Linked DNA regions of Pseudosulfitobacter sp. DSM 107133. The protein of the gene in region 1 interacts with the protein of each later gene in a pairwise test. Links are inferred from orthologs where the notes say so. Each region holds a gene or a part of one and is shown in the gene's direction. Other genes may lie near its edges.

Evidence for each region. The genes of interacting proteins can lie anywhere in the genome.
Region 2: the proteins of tpiA (region 1) and pepT interact in binary tests that used the Escherichia coli proteins (3 or more experiments, as listed by UniProt). The link is inferred for Pseudosulfitobacter sp. DSM 107133 from one-to-one orthologs.

The regions. Positions count from the first base shown.
Region 1 is NZ_CP085154.1:1,664,005-1,671,115, reverse strand. The notes cover bases 1,354-4,101. They hold tpiA (triose-phosphate isomerase), read left to right. Parts: upstream 1,354-2,225; coding sequence 2,226-2,978; downstream 2,979-4,101. Other genes in these bases: DSM107133_RS08185 (TRAP transporter large permease), read right to left, coding at 3,091-4,101; DSM107133_RS08195 (2-oxoglutarate and iron-dependent oxygenase domain-containing protein), read right to left, coding at 1,354-2,102. In the rest of the region: DSM107133_RS08210 (hypothetical protein), read left to right, coding at 1-363; DSM107133_RS08205 (iron-sulfur cluster assembly accessory protein), read left to right, coding at 415-795; DSM107133_RS08200 (TfoX/Sxy family protein), read left to right, coding at 796-1,119; more of DSM107133_RS08195, read right to left, coding at 1,188-1,353; more of DSM107133_RS08185, read right to left, coding at 4,102-4,518; DSM107133_RS08180 (TRAP transporter small permease), read right to left, coding at 4,522-5,205; DSM107133_RS08175 (DctP family TRAP transporter solute-binding subunit), read right to left, coding at 5,272-6,273; DSM107133_RS08170 (sigma-54 dependent transcriptional regulator), read right to left, coding at 6,524-7,111. UniProt on the Escherichia coli protein: Involved in the gluconeogenesis. Catalyzes stereospecifically the conversion of dihydroxyacetone phosphate (DHAP) to D-glyceraldehyde-3-phosphate (G3P).
Region 2 is NZ_CP085154.1:1,082,681-1,089,962, forward strand. The notes cover bases 1,874-4,792. They hold pepT (peptidase T), read left to right. Parts: upstream 1,874-2,664; coding sequence 2,665-3,921; downstream 3,922-4,792. Other genes in these bases: DSM107133_RS05390 (dienelactone hydrolase), read right to left, coding at 1,874-2,063; DSM107133_RS05400 (IS110 family transposase), read right to left, coding at 4,101-4,792. Outside these bases: DSM107133_RS05385 (alpha/beta hydrolase), read right to left, coding at 1-774; more of DSM107133_RS05390, read right to left, coding at 771-1,873; more of DSM107133_RS05400, read right to left, coding at 4,793-5,045; DSM107133_RS05405 (hypothetical protein), read right to left, coding at 5,508-5,708; DSM107133_RS05410 (ACT domain-containing protein), read left to right, coding at 5,938-6,372; proS (proline--tRNA ligase), read left to right, coding at 6,521-7,282. UniProt on the Escherichia coli protein: Cleaves the N-terminal amino acid of tripeptides.

The DNA.
Region 1 (7,111 bases):
TATGCACCTACCCTCACACCCATCGCGGTCATGCTGTGCGGTGTGATTGCCGCCACGCTGATGGGCGGTCCTGCCGTGGGGCTGTTGATGTCCCCCTGGCGTGCCGCCGCAGGGATCGAAGGGCTGGACAACGCGGGCCGCATCATCGGGCTGATGGAACGCGCGCTGATCTATCTGATGGTGATGATCGGAGAGCCCACCGGCATCGGGTTTCTGATCGCGGCCAAATCCATCCTGCGGTTCGAAACCGCCTCGCGCGATCAAAAGGCCGGCGAATATGTGATTATCGGCACTCTGGCGTCCTTTGGTTGGGCGCTGGCATGGGGCTTTGCCGCACAAAGCCTTGCCGCGACACTGCGATAGCTTGAGATTGCGGCACGACACCCCTACATTGTGCCCAAAGGAGTTCTGTTTATGTTTTCCATCCCCGGCAAGCAGGCCGTCACCATCACCCCCCGTGCGGCCACCCAGATAGCCAAGCTTATGGCTGCTGACGGTCACAAGGGGTTGCGCATCGGCGTCAAGAAAGGCGGCTGCGCAGGCATGGAATACACCATGGAATATGTGGACGAACAGGATCCCAACGACGAAGCCGTCGAACAGGACGGCGCACGGGTGCTGATTGCGCCGATGGCGCAGATGTTCCTGTTCGGCACCGAGATCGACTATGAGACCTCGCTGCTGGAATCGGGCTTCAAGTTCAACAACCCCAATGTGACCGAAGCCTGCGGCTGCGGCGAATCGATCAAGTTCGCTGATCCGGCTGAAATGGCCGAACATCTGGTCAAAGGCTAGGTGGCTGTTTCCGGCGAAGCGGTCGAAATGGCGCTGGACCTGTTGCGCGATGTGGGTCCGGTGACGACGCGGCGCATGTTCGGCGGCATGGGGTTTTACATCGACGGGCAGATCTTTGCGCTGCTGATGTCCGATGGCCGCCTGATGTTGAAAGGCGCGGGCGACATGCAGGCGCGGTTTGATGACATGGGCATGGTGCGCTGGACCTATCAGCGCCCCGGCCAGAAAGCCGCCGCGATGCCCTATTGGGAACTGCCCGACAGTGCGCTGGATGATCCTGATGAGGCGGTGGCGCTGGCGCGACAGGCCATAGCCTGTCTGTAAGGTCTTTGCGAGGATCTGGTTAAACCCGGCCCGGAATCGAGGTGCGCGGCACTACCGGCCCTTTGTGGTCAGGTCACTTTCTTCTCTTGCAAATGCACATAGGTTTCCGAAAACCGCTTTCCCATATGATCCCCCGCGCGGATCACATCGCCTGACCCGATGGGCGCCACATTGGTGTCATAGGCCGGATTGAAGAACAGCGGCACCGAGATACGCTCGGCATCCGTCCCCACCACGCGGTGCGGTGTGGCTTGCACGCGACCCTTGGTCCACATCTCCATCATCTCGCCAAAGTTGATAATGAATTCGCCCGGCGGCGCCTGCACCGCGATCCATCCGCCGCCACGCTTGCGCACCTCAAGCCCCGGTGTGCCGTCGGTGGCCAGCAGGGTCAGACAGCCGTAATCGGTGTGCGTGGCAATGCCGAAATCGCGTTCGCCGGCCCAGGCAGGGCGCTGCGGGTAAAAGTTGCCCCGCAACAGCGCCATCGGCTTGTCAAAGGCGGCATCAAAGTAATCGCGCGGAGCGTCAATCGCCTCGGCAATGCCGCGCAATATGGTCATCGCGACGCCGCAGGCATCGCTGTAATAGCTGGCGATCACGTCGTGAAATTGCGCAGGCCGGGCGGGCCAGCGGTTGGGTGCATAGACCGGCAGCGCCGCCAGCGGATCGCCCTCGGGCAGGGTAAAGCCCGCGTCGAAAAACTGTTTGTAATCGGGGTTCGCATCGGGGTCGACCTGTTCAGATCCGGCCCCGCCCCAGCCCCGGTTGGCCCCTGTACGGGCCATGTCCACGTCACGCTTTCGCGCCTCGGGCAGATGAAAGAACGCGCGATAGGTTTCGATCACCTCGCACACACGCGTGCCGGTCAGCGCGGTGTTGTAGACCGTGGCAAAGCCGGTATCGCGCGCAGCCTGCGCCAGTGCGGCGATGGTGTCGGCATCGCGTGCCGCGATTTTCGCCGCATCCAGTCTGGGAATCATCTCTTGTGCCTCATCTTGCAATGCCCTGCACGGGTTGCCCCATGCCGCCAAAGCCTACATTGCCCGCCCGCCGCCGCAATGCTAAATCAGGGTCAAAGCAATCCACAAACAGGCGGGAAAACGATGCGGCGCAAAATGGCAGCAGGCAACTGGAAGATGAACGGCAGCAGTGCAGCGCTGAGTGTGATCTCGGATCTGGCGACAGCCCATGCGGACAATTCCGACACCGACATCGTCATCTGCCCGCCTGCCCCCTTGCTGTTCCGCGCCAGCGAAATTGCCCGCGCCAGTGCGGTCACCATCGGCGCGCAGGATTGCCACAGCGAAACGGCGGGCGCGTTTACGGGTGACATTGCCGCCCCGATGATTGCCGACGCGGGTGCTACCCATGTGATCGTCGGCCATTCAGAGCGCCGCGACGCCTACCACGAAAGCAACAGCGACGTGCGCGGAAAGACCAAGGCCGCCTGGGATGCAGGGTTGATCGCAATCCTGTGCATCGGTGAAAGCGCCGGGGACCGCGCCGCCGACAACACGCTGGACATTATCGCCGGGCAGTTGTCGGGCTCGGTCCCCAGTGGCAGCACCGGTGACAATCTGGTGGTGGCCTATGAACCCGTCTGGGCCATCGGCACGGGCGCTGTCGCGACCACGGCGCAGATCGACGAAGTGCATGATTTCATCCGCGCACGGCTGATCCAGCGGCTGGGTGACGAGGTCGGCAATGCGATCCGCCTGCTGTATGGCGGTTCGGTCAAGCCGGGGAATGCGGCCGAGATTTTCCAGTGCGGCAATGTCGACGGGGCGCTGGTGGGCGGTGCCAGTTTGAAGGCGCAGGATTTCACGCCGATCATTCAGGCGCTGGTTGCAAGCTAATCCAAGGCACAGCACAGGACCGCGCCTGCCGCGTCCACCAACACATCGTAATAAAAGAAAAGGCCGCACCCTCGGGATGCGGCCTTTCCTTTTCAGAACCGAAACGACGGCCCTAATTCGTTATGATCTCCGGCCCCATCATCATCGTCGGCAGCCATGTCGAGATTGCCGGGATATAGGTCACCATGATCAGGAACACGAAGAGCACGGCCAGGAACGGCAGGGCTGCGCGGACCACGTTCATCATCGGCATCCCTGCCACGCCCGAGGTGACGAACAGGTTCAGACCCACCGGCGGCGTGATCATCCCGATTTCCATGTTCACCACCATGATGATACCCAGATGGATCGGATCAATGCCCAGCTCGATGGCAATCGGGAACACCAGCGGCGCCACGATCACGATCAACCCCGAAGGCTCCATGAACTGCCCGCCGATCAGCAGGATCACGTTGACCACAATCAGGAAGACAACCCAGTTCAACCCTGCATCCAGCATCGCACCGGCGATCTGTTGCGGGATCTGCTCGTCGGTCAGAACGTGTTTGAGCAGCAGCGCGTTGGCGATGATGAACATCAGCGTGATGGTCAGCTTGCCGCCATCGTACAGGGTCGCCCGTGTGTCGCGGTGGAAGAATGCCGTCACGATGGAAAGCGGCTTGCGGAAGAACGCGATGGGTTTTCCCCCGCTCTCGTTTGCCGACAACGGCCCCATGTCACGATAGATGAACGACGCGACAAAAAAGGCATAGACGGCAGCAACAGCGGCAGCTTCGGTCGGGGTAAAGGCCCCTCCCTTCCAATACAGCAAACTCCCCCCGTCGAACCGGATCCACGGGTGACCATAGATGCCGCCCATGATGATGACGATCAGCAGCAGGCCCCAAAAGGCGTCACGGAATGAATCCCAGATTTCGCCCCAGCCCTTCCACTCGCCGCTTGGCATGTTCTTGATGCGCGCGAAGATATAGATGGTGATCATCAGCATCGTGCCCGCAAGAATGCCCGGGATGACGCCGGCCAGGAACATCCGCCCCACCGACACGTCCGTTGCAGACGCATAGACCACCATCACGATGCTGGGCGGGATCAGGATGCCCAATGTGCCCGCGTTGCAAATGACGCCGGCGGCGAATTCCTTGGTATAGCCGACCTGACGCATCGCTGCGATCACAATAGACCCGATGGCAACCACGGTCGCAGGGGATGACCCCGACAGCGCTGCGAACATCATGCAGGCCAGAACCCCCGCAATCGCAAGACCGCCCTGAAGATGGCCGACGCAGGCGATGGCAAAACGGATGATCCGCTTGGCCACGCCACCCGTGGACATGAAGCTGGAGGCCAGAACAAAGAACGGGATGGCCAGCAGCGTGTAGTGTCCGGCCATGGCAAGGTAAAGCGATTGCGCCACCGATGCCAGAGAGGTATCCGAAAACACAAGTTGGAAGATGATCGAGCTGATACCAAGGGCAACGCCGATCGGCACGCCCAGAAACAGCAGGCCGATGATCATGACAAATAAGAGCAGGACTTCCATCAGTTATTCTCCGCGGTTCATGGCTGCGACTTCCTCAACGGCGTCTTCGGCTTCATGGCTGACGATCAGGCTTTCGGATTGGTTGTTCCAGATGCGCAGGGTGGCCTGACAGACCCGGAACAGGATCAGCGCTGCCGAAATCGGCAGGATCAGATAGGGGATCATGCGGGGCATCTTGGAATAGCGCTCGCCGTAGTTGATCCAGTCTTCCAGGAAGCGCAGCCATTCCGGCATCGGGATCTGGTCGGTTTCAAAGAACGACCGGCCGCGCGCCTGGGTGTCGAACCCTGTGGGTAACCAGCTGCCTGTTGTGGGGGGCAGATCGGCGAACGGGGCCCATTGGTCCCAGGCACCCTTGCAAAGCAGCACCGCGTAGGCAATGCAGATGCCACCTGAAATCAGCCCCACAACCTTGCGCCGACCGGGCGTCAGCAGGCTGGTGATCGCATCAACCCCAAGATGCGCTGTCACTTTAAAGGCGTAAGACACGCCAAAAAGCACCAGCCAGGCGAAAAGCACCAGAACGACTTCCTGGCTCCAGATCAACGAGCTGTTGAACACATAGCGCAGAATTACATTGAAGAAGGTCAGCATCGTCATCACGCCCAGCAAGGCGGCAATCACTGTCTCTTCCAGACTGTTCACGAATTGGCCAACCGGCCCTTTAGGCTTGTATTTGCCAATCATGGCGTCCACCTCCCAGATGTGAAATGGACGGACCGGTTGTGCCGATCCGTCCGTGATCAAGACAGCTCAGTTGGCTGCGTTGATTTCCTGTGCGGCGGCGATGTTATCGGCCCCCACTTCTTCTTCGAACTGCTCCCAGACGGGCTTCATCACGTCGACCCAGTCCTGACGCTGTTCGGCTGTCAGCTCGCGTACGGTGCCACCGGCATCCAGGACCGCTTGCTTGGCTTCCTGGTTTACCCGCGAAGACTCGGCGTTGCGGGTAACCGTGACTTCGTTGAGGATGGTCAGGAACTGGTCCCGCACGTCGGCGTCCAGGCTGTCCAGCCAGTCAACCGGCGCCACGACCAGATAGTCGATGATACCGTGGTTGGTCTCGGTGATGCCGTCCTGCACCTCAAAGAACTTCTGCCCGTAGATGTTGGACCAGGTGTTTTCCTGTCCATCGACAACGCCCGTCTGCAATGCGCCATAGACTTCGGCAAAGGCCATCGGCTGAGGCGAGGCATCCAGCGCGTTCATCTGTGCGACCAACACGTCAGAGGGCTGCACGCGGAACTTCAGGCCCTTGGCATCCGATGGTTCGATCAGGGGACGGTTGGCCGAAATCTGCTTCATGCCATTGTGCCAGAAGCCCAGACCCTGCAGGCCGCGGCGCTGCATCGAGTCAAGCATCGCCTGGCCGGTCTCAGAAGCCTGAAAGGCGTCGACGGCGTCAATGTTCTTGAACATGAACGGCAGGTCGAACAGGCGATAGGCTTTGGTGATCGATTCAAACAGCGACAGCGAAGGTGCGGCCAGTTGCACGTCGCCGCGCAGCATCGCCTCGATCACCTGCTCGTCGGTGTAGAGCGTGGAGTTCGGATAGACCTCGATGCAGGCCTTGCCGTCCATCTCTTCGTTGACCCGCTCCATCAGCAGCGAGGCAGCGATGCCCTTGGGGTGTTTGTCGGTGTTGGTAACGTGGCTGAACTTGATGACAATTTCGCCATCGTCACAGGCGGCCTGTACGGCACCAGCAGAGACGGTCAGGCTCAGGGCCACGGCTGCGGCGGTAAAAAACTTCATGATACTCCTCCCAGAGTTGGATTTTGCAAGACTGCACGACCCTTTCCCAAGCGCCGCGTCACGATTGATTGAACAGCAGCCTTGGGACGCGTTGCAACATTGCTGCGCGCATCCCTGAAATTCATGAGATAGTGATTTCTTTTAAACAAGTTACAAGACGCACTTGAAGTCGCGCCACGCGACCCCACACCAACACCGTGCGGATTTCCGCACACTGCAAAGCGGGCAATGTGCGGAAATCCGCACACGGCTATCTGCGGTAGTCGTCCGCCCGAATCCCGTAGCGGGCCAGCTTGTCATAGAACGTCTTGCGCGGCAGTTTCAGCGCCGTTGCCGCGGCGCTGGCATGGCCGTTCTGTCGCCCAAGGGCCGCAATCAGCAATGCCCGTTCCACCCGCGCAAGCTGTTCGTTCAGCCCCAGTTCGGCGGCTTCGGTCACATCTTCGGGCATCCCCAGGACAAAGCGCATCGCGGCACTCATGAGCGAGCGCGCATTGCCCGGCCAGTCTTGGGCCATCAACGCGGCAAGCTGGTCCGAACCGATTTCCGGCACGCTGAGCCCCGATTGCTCGGCAGCCTGCTCCACATAGTGACGGAACAGCACCGGAATATCCTCGGGGCGTTCGGACAGGGCCGGAATGCGCACCGGCATCATTTCGATCCCGTAATACAGATCGGCATTCAGCACGCCACTGTCCACCGCCGCCTGCAAATCGCGGGTGCTGCCTGCGATCAGACGGCACGGCAGCCCGCCCTCAAGAGCCGTAAGAAGGGTCATCTGCGTGTCGGGGGGCATCTGGCTGATTTCGTCGATGAACAGGCTGCCCGCCTGCGCCTC
Region 2 (7,282 bases), 580 kb from region 1 along the record:
GTAATCCTCCAGCCCCTCGGTCGCCTCGGGCATCAACGCAACATCGCCCGCCGCCCAGATCAGCAGGTGCGGACAGCGCACTTGCAGCCGCGCGACGGGCAGTTCGCGCAGATCCGTCACCGGCTTGCCCGGATCGGCCACCACCAGCGGCGAGGCGCGATACCAGTTGATCATGCCGCGCAGCCGCCCCGGACGGCCCCAGGCCTCTTTATACTGCGCCAGAACCGCGCCTTGCAGCCATGACATATCCATCTTGGCCGAAAACAGCGCCAGCAGCTTTTCGAAATCGTTGGCGGCCAGCCTGTCCTCGGACCCTTCGGCGCGCAGGTAGTTGATATATTGCGAGGCTTCGGACTGGCGGCCGCCCCTGGCCATCTCGCGCTGGAAGGGACCGGGATGCACCCCGTTGGCGATAATCAGCCGCGACACCAGTTCGGGGTGCATGAAGGCCAGCGCATAGGCCACCCCGGCCCCCCAGTCATGCCCCAGCACCGTCACCGGCCCTTCGTCCCCGATCAGCGCCACCATGTCCGACACCAGTTTCGACGCGGTGTAGTCCCCCACATCCGCAGGCGCCCAGCTGCGCCCATAGCCGCGCTGGTCGGGGGCGATGACGTGGAACCGGTGGGCCAGCAGCGGCGCAAAGTCGTCCCATGCGCCGCCGAATTCTGGAAACCCGTGCAACAGCAACAGGCGCGGCAGGGAGGCATCGCCCCAGGTGCGGACATAGAACTGTTGTCCGTCCAGATTGCGCATCCCTGCCTGCATGGTCATTCCCCTTTGGCTTTGGTTTCGAACCGCAGACCGGCGGCGGTGCCAGCCTTGAAGCCGTTCCAATAGGTGTGATCGGCGGTGGGTTTGCCCGCATCATCCATCGCCACGACCCCATCGCCCGAGACCGGGACAAGGTCGAAAAAGCGCGCTTCCTCGACCTTGTCCTTCAGGTGCACATCCATAAAGGCGGTGGCAAAGTGCTGGGCGATGTTGTTCATGCGGTTGGTGTCCCAGACCGCATCCGCGTAATGCTCGAACGGAGCATAGCCCAGCCCTTCGTCCATGGCCCAGCTTTCGAGGGGCGCAGGCATCGGCGCGGCGGCATTGTGGCCGGCATTGTCAAAGGTCAGCAGGTGGCGGTCGGTGCCCGTGGTGCCGTCGAAAATGCCACGGATTGCGTCATAGATCGAGGTGTCGTCCACGCTGCCCGCCATCAGCATCAGCGGCTTGCGAAAGCCCGCCAGCCCCTCGGCATCCCAGAAACCTGCGTTGTTGCCCCAGGGGCCGATGGCGATGATCGCCTTGACCCGGTCGTCAATCAGCGCCTCGTGGGTTTCGGTGCCTGCCATGTTCGCCGCCAGCAGCCCGTTGGGCGTGCCCCAGCTGTATTCGGTCGACGCCTGCGTCACCCCCGCACCGCCAAAGATCATCGCGCCGTAGCCGCCCATCGAATAGCCGATCACGCCCACGGTGTCGCCGTCGATGATGGCCCCCAGCGGGCCGTCCAGCGCGGCCATCTGGTCGATCACAAAACGCTGGTCAATCGGGCGGTTCAGCAGGGTCGAGCCAAAGGCGCCCTTGTCGGAATAGGTGCTGTCGGTGTGGTCTATGGACACGGTGACATAGCCCTTGGAGGCGAGGTTTTCGCCCAGATGGCTCATCAGGAAGCGGTTGCCGGGATAGCCGTGGCTGATCACGATCAACGGGTATTGCGCGTCGGTGGCAGGGGCCGCATCGCGCGCGGCGCGGCCTGTCAGCCGGGCCTGCCTGTGCCCGTCGCGCAGTGTGGTGGTGTATTCGCCGCCCGGCTCGGTGCCCGCCGCGGCGGGATACCAGACCTCGACCGTCAGGGGGCGGTCATAGGTGGGGGCGCTGTCGGCGGTGGTGTTGACGATATCGATCTGGCCGGCATGGCTGAATTCCAGCGTCTGCACCCCGATGACATGGTCGCCATAAGGCGCAAGCTCGGGCGCGTCGGGGCGGATCTGGTCGATGGGGTTGGCGTAAAGCATTCCGGCGGCGCTGATGCCCGCAAGGCCGAGTGTAACGGATTTCAGTGTGGTGGTCATGACAGTCTCCCTTTCTGTCTGTTCCGCGCCCGCCGGCATCGTTTGGCTGCGTGCAGGCCTGTTGCGCCCGCCTGTGGTGAACGCCGGGCCACTGTGACACAGCCTCCCAAGCGATCAACCCGTGACCTTACGGCGTAAAGGGCGCGAACAGTTTGCGTCGTCGCTCGGATAATGTGCCCTTGTAACAGCGCGGCAACAGCGGGGGCTTTTTGGTGGCATTGGCGCTCTTGGCTGATGGCGTGAGCGGGGACATCGCGCCAGCGGCGCGTCTTCGACACGATCGCGCCGACGGCGCGTCTTCGACACGATCGCGACCGGATGCCGATCCATGTCGGGCAGGGCAGGGGCGTAAGGATTGCAAGATGATGCTGTCGTCCGGATGGCTCGATCTGCTGCGCAACTGGTAGCACGCGCCGGCCACCAGGACCTTGGTGTCACGGACCGCCGGCGTTTCGCAGGCAGGTTCAAGGAGCGTGGTCGCGGGACAGGCTCCCGTTCCCGACCCGTTACAATGCGCCCGCGCTGTGCGTCGTCAATCCCTTGACACTCCGGCACCCACGCTCCCAGATGCGGCCCAACCCCCGGATGCAGGAGAGCCGCCATGCGCACCGATTTCGACACCGAACTGGAAGACCGTCTTGTCCGCTATGCCAGGATCGACAGCCAAAGCGACGGACACAGCGCATCGGTCCCCAGCACGCAAATCCAGCTGGATATGTCGCGCCTGCTGATGGACGAGCTGAAAGCGATGGGCGCGCAGGATGTGACGCTCAGCCAGGACAGCGTCGTGCTGGCCACCATCCCCGCAACCCAAGGCGTAAACGCCCCCGTCATGGGCTGGCTCGCCCACGTCGACACCGCCCCCCAGTTCAATGCATCCGGTGTGAAACCCGTGGTGCATCGCGGCTACAACGGTGGCGATATCAGCTTTGCCGATGCCCCCGACCTGCGCCTGTCGCCCGAAGACTACCCCTTTCTGTCCGAAAAGGTGGGCGAGGATATCATCACCGCCAGCGGCACCACCCTGCTGGGGGCCGATGACAAGGCCGGCGTCGCCGTGGTCATGACCGCCGCGCGCCACCTGCTGGAAAACCCCGACATCGCGCATGGCAAAATCCGTCTGGCCTTTGTGCCCGACGAGGAAATCGGGCGCGGTGTCACGCCCAATCTGCCCGCCGATCTGGCGGCGGATTTCGCCTATACTTTTGACGGCTCTATGCCTGGCGAAGTGGAATACGAAAGCTTTTCGGCGGACGCGGGCGTGGTGAAGATCACCGGCGTGTCGATCCACCCCGGTTGGGCCAAGGACGAGCTGGTCAACGCCCTGCATCTGGGCGCCAAGGTGCTGATGACGCTGCCCCATGTCACCATGACCCCCGAAACCACCGAAGGCCGCGACGGGTTCATCCATGCGGTGTCGATGACCGGCAGCGCCGCCGAGGTCGAGATGTATTTCATCCTGCGCGACTTTGAAATGGAGGGGCTTGAGGCCAAGGGCGCGCTTTTGCGTCAGGTCTGTGAAACCGTCGCCGCGACAGAACCCCGCGCGCAGATTTCCTGCGAGATCAGCCACCAGTACCGCAACATGCGCTACTGGCTGGAAAAAGACATGACGCCGGTGGATATGGCCACCGCCGCCGTGCGCAAGGCGGGGATGGAGCCGGTGTCGGGCGCGATCCGCGGCGGCACCGACGGGTCACGCCTGACCGAGTTCGGCACCCCGTGCCCCAACATCTTTTGCGGCATGCAGAACGTCCACGGCCCGCTGGAATGGGTGTCGGTGCAGGACATGGCCAAGGCGACACTGGTGGCGCTGAACCTCGCGACGGGTGTGGCCGAGCTGGACGCGCCTGCGTAAGCGACAGTGTGGAACCTTCGCGCATCTCTGGCACGATGGGGCAGGTTTTCTGATTCCTGTCAGTGGGGGGGCGATACAATGTCGGTCCAAACCGGACCTTGGGCGCTGTATGGTCCAAAGTCTGGTGTGCGGGACTTTGCTGCCGTCCACCAAAGCCCGGAATCAAGTATCCGTCTTGGTCAAGGGTGTTTTGGTGTCCATTCTCTGTTTTCGCTTATGAGAGTGTTTGCGAGGATCAGGAGTTTTCGCATGAGGACGGCGAGCGCGACCTTGTGGGGTTTTCCGGCGGCTCTGAGGGCATCGTATTTCTGGCTCAGATCGGGGTTTCGCTTCATGGCGACGAGGGCGGGCATGAACAGGCTCTCGCGCAGGAGCCTGCGCCCGCCCTGGATGTGGGCCTTTCCGCTCCACTGACCGGACTGACACGTGATCGGCGCGAGACCTGCGAGCGCCGCGATCTGCTTTGACCCCAGAGTGCCGATCTCGGGGCATTCGCTGAGCAGCGCCCGTGCGGTGATGGCACCGATCCCGGGGATCGAGGTGAGAATGCCGATTGCCCTGGCGCGTTCCGGGCAATCGCGGTTTCGCCGTTCGATTTCGGCGTTAAGCCTGTCGATCTGGTGGTTGACCTGACGCAGGCGTGCCCGGGTCAGGCGGCGGGTCACGTCGAGCTGTTGCGTGCCAAGGCGGTTCATCAGCGCGGTACGATCCCGCACCAGCCCGGTGCGGGCGACATGCAACTCCTTGATTTCACGCTGTTTGGGGTCGGTTGGCTGGTCCGGAACCAGCTCCAGCGCGCGCCCCATGAGCGCGAGCATGCGGGCATCGACCGCGTCGGTCTTAGCGCGTGTGCCGTGGGCCTGCGCGAAGCGGCGGGCCTGCAGCGGGTTCACCTTGACGAGCGGCAGGCGGCCTGAGAAATGGCTCTCGAGGCGTCGGTGGTAGGGGCCGGTGGGCTCGAAGACCACGCGCTCCGGCGTTGTCTGCCCCAACCAGCGCTCGAAGGCGCGCAGGCCTGTCGCGGTATTGTCGAACCGGGCGTGGGTTGCGGTGCTGAGCCGGTGCGCGTCAAGATGCGCTTTCGAGATGTCGATGCCGATGGTATCGTTGATCATCTTCGTCATGTCCTTTGCTTGTCGTGCAGAGCCTGTGAGCTGCTGCGTATCCGTTCAGGCCTCATGCGAAGACGACGGGCGATCTCACTTGATTACGGTCCTCGAAGACCTGGCCGCAGACGATCCACCCGTCGCCGGTGCCTGCGATCCAAAAGGTGGCTGGCACCGGCTCCACCTTCGCAGAAGAGCCACGGAAAGTCTGAGACAAGGCACGAAGTGCCGCCGGGCAGCGCCCGACCGCCCCATGGGCGGGCGCTTCCTCACCGTGTTTCACCTCTTCATCCCCACGCCAAAGACGAGAAATAAAGTGGCGGCCACTGACGTCGCGATGCCCACCCGCGGTCGGGCGCCGCCCTGTGTGGGTAAGTCACTTTGGACTCCAAGCCGACATTCGTCGCATAGTGCATCGAAGTCCGGTGAGCGGGACAAAGTGAGCTTTCACTGTAGTTGCGCGAAGGTCTGCAGGTTGGCTCAGCCGACGCCGCCGTCTGCCATGCCATTGCCTTTGCCGCGAGCGATTTCTTTGGCATCATAGCCGGCACCCGGAGTATGTGGCCCGTGGACTTTTGGCGGCTGATTTTTCTTGAGCTTTCGAACATGCAGAACGGTGTAGACAACGAGCATGCAGGCAACCAATGGCACAAGCAGAAAGGTTATTTGGTTAGCAGTCAAAACGATTTCCTATGCAGGATGTTAGGTCTGATCTCTTTAGCTTAGCAGACCTTCGCGCATATTGCAGTATCGGGGACTTTGGGCTCAAACCGGACCCTCGCTGCATCCTATGCGAACGTCCGCACCTCAATTGCCGGCTTTGCCGGATCAAGAGGTCGTGGGCTGTCTGTATTGCAGTTACCCCTGAATGCTGCGAGCTTCTGACATGCCGCAATGATGGAACCGCAACATGCCAGAAATCGCTACCACAGCGGCCGAAATGATCTCGGGAATGACACCGGTGTTACAGCCCGGGACGTTTGTCTTCATCACAACCCAAGACCCTGCACGTGTCGCCGCACTGTTCGCACACGCCGTTTCGACCGTCAGGGAAGCAGAGGGCATGTCGATGCTGATCCCTGTGGAATCGGCGCAGGAAACAGGGCTGAATGTGGACCATCCGATGCGCTGCATTACGCTCAACGTCTTCTCTTCGCTGCAAGGTGTCGGACTGACCGCCGCCGTTTCATCGGCGCTTGGTGAAAACGGCATCCCCTGCAACATGGTTGCCGGCTTCCATCACGATCACGTTTTTTTGCCCGCAGACATGTGCGACAGGGCGATGCGGATTTTGACAGCTTTGCAGAACACTGCGGCTGAGAACATGAAGGCCACCGGCGACTGACGCGCGTATTGGATCGCCAGGGTCATGATCCACCGGTCCCTGTGGGTCCAATTTGACAACAACAGCATCCCCCGCCCCCCGCTTTCCCAATTGCGACAGCGCCAGCAATGCCCTAATCAGGCCCAAACACCGTTCCAAGGAGGCCATGATGCGCCTGAGCCGTTATTTTCTGCCCGTTCTCAAGGAAACCCCCAGCGAGGCACAGATCGTCAGCCACCGCCTGATGCTGCGGGCGGGTATGATCAAACAAGCCAGCGCGGGCATCTATTCGTGGCTGCCGCTGGGCTTCAAGGTCCTGCGCAAGATCGAAAACATCGTGCACGAGGAACAGGCGCGCGCCGGTCACATGCCGATGCTGATGCCCACCATCCAGTCCGCCGACCTGTGGCGCGAAAGCGGGCGTTACGACGCCTACGGCGCGGAAATGCTGCGCTTCAAGGACCGGCACGACCGCGACATGCTGTTCACGCCCACCGCCGAGGAGCTGATCACCGACATCTTCCGCGCCAACGTCAGCAGCTACAAGGACCTGCCGCTGACCATGTACCAGATCCAGTGGAAATTCCGCGACGAGATCCGCCCGCGTTTCGGCGTGATGCGGGGCCGCGAATTCCTGATGAAGGACGGCTACAACTTCGACCTCACCAAAGAGGACGCGCTGCACGCCTACAACCGTCACCTGGTCTCCTACCTGCGCACCTATGAACGCATGGGCCTGCAAGCGATCCCGATGCGCGCCGACAGTGGCCCCATCGGGGGCGACGACACCCACGAATTCCTCGTGCTGGCGGAAACCGGCGAGAGCGAGGTGTTCTATGACAGCGCCGTGACAGACCTCAGCTTTGGCGACCGCGAGATCGACTATGACAGCGTTGCCGATTGCGCCGCCGTGATGGAAGAATTCACCACC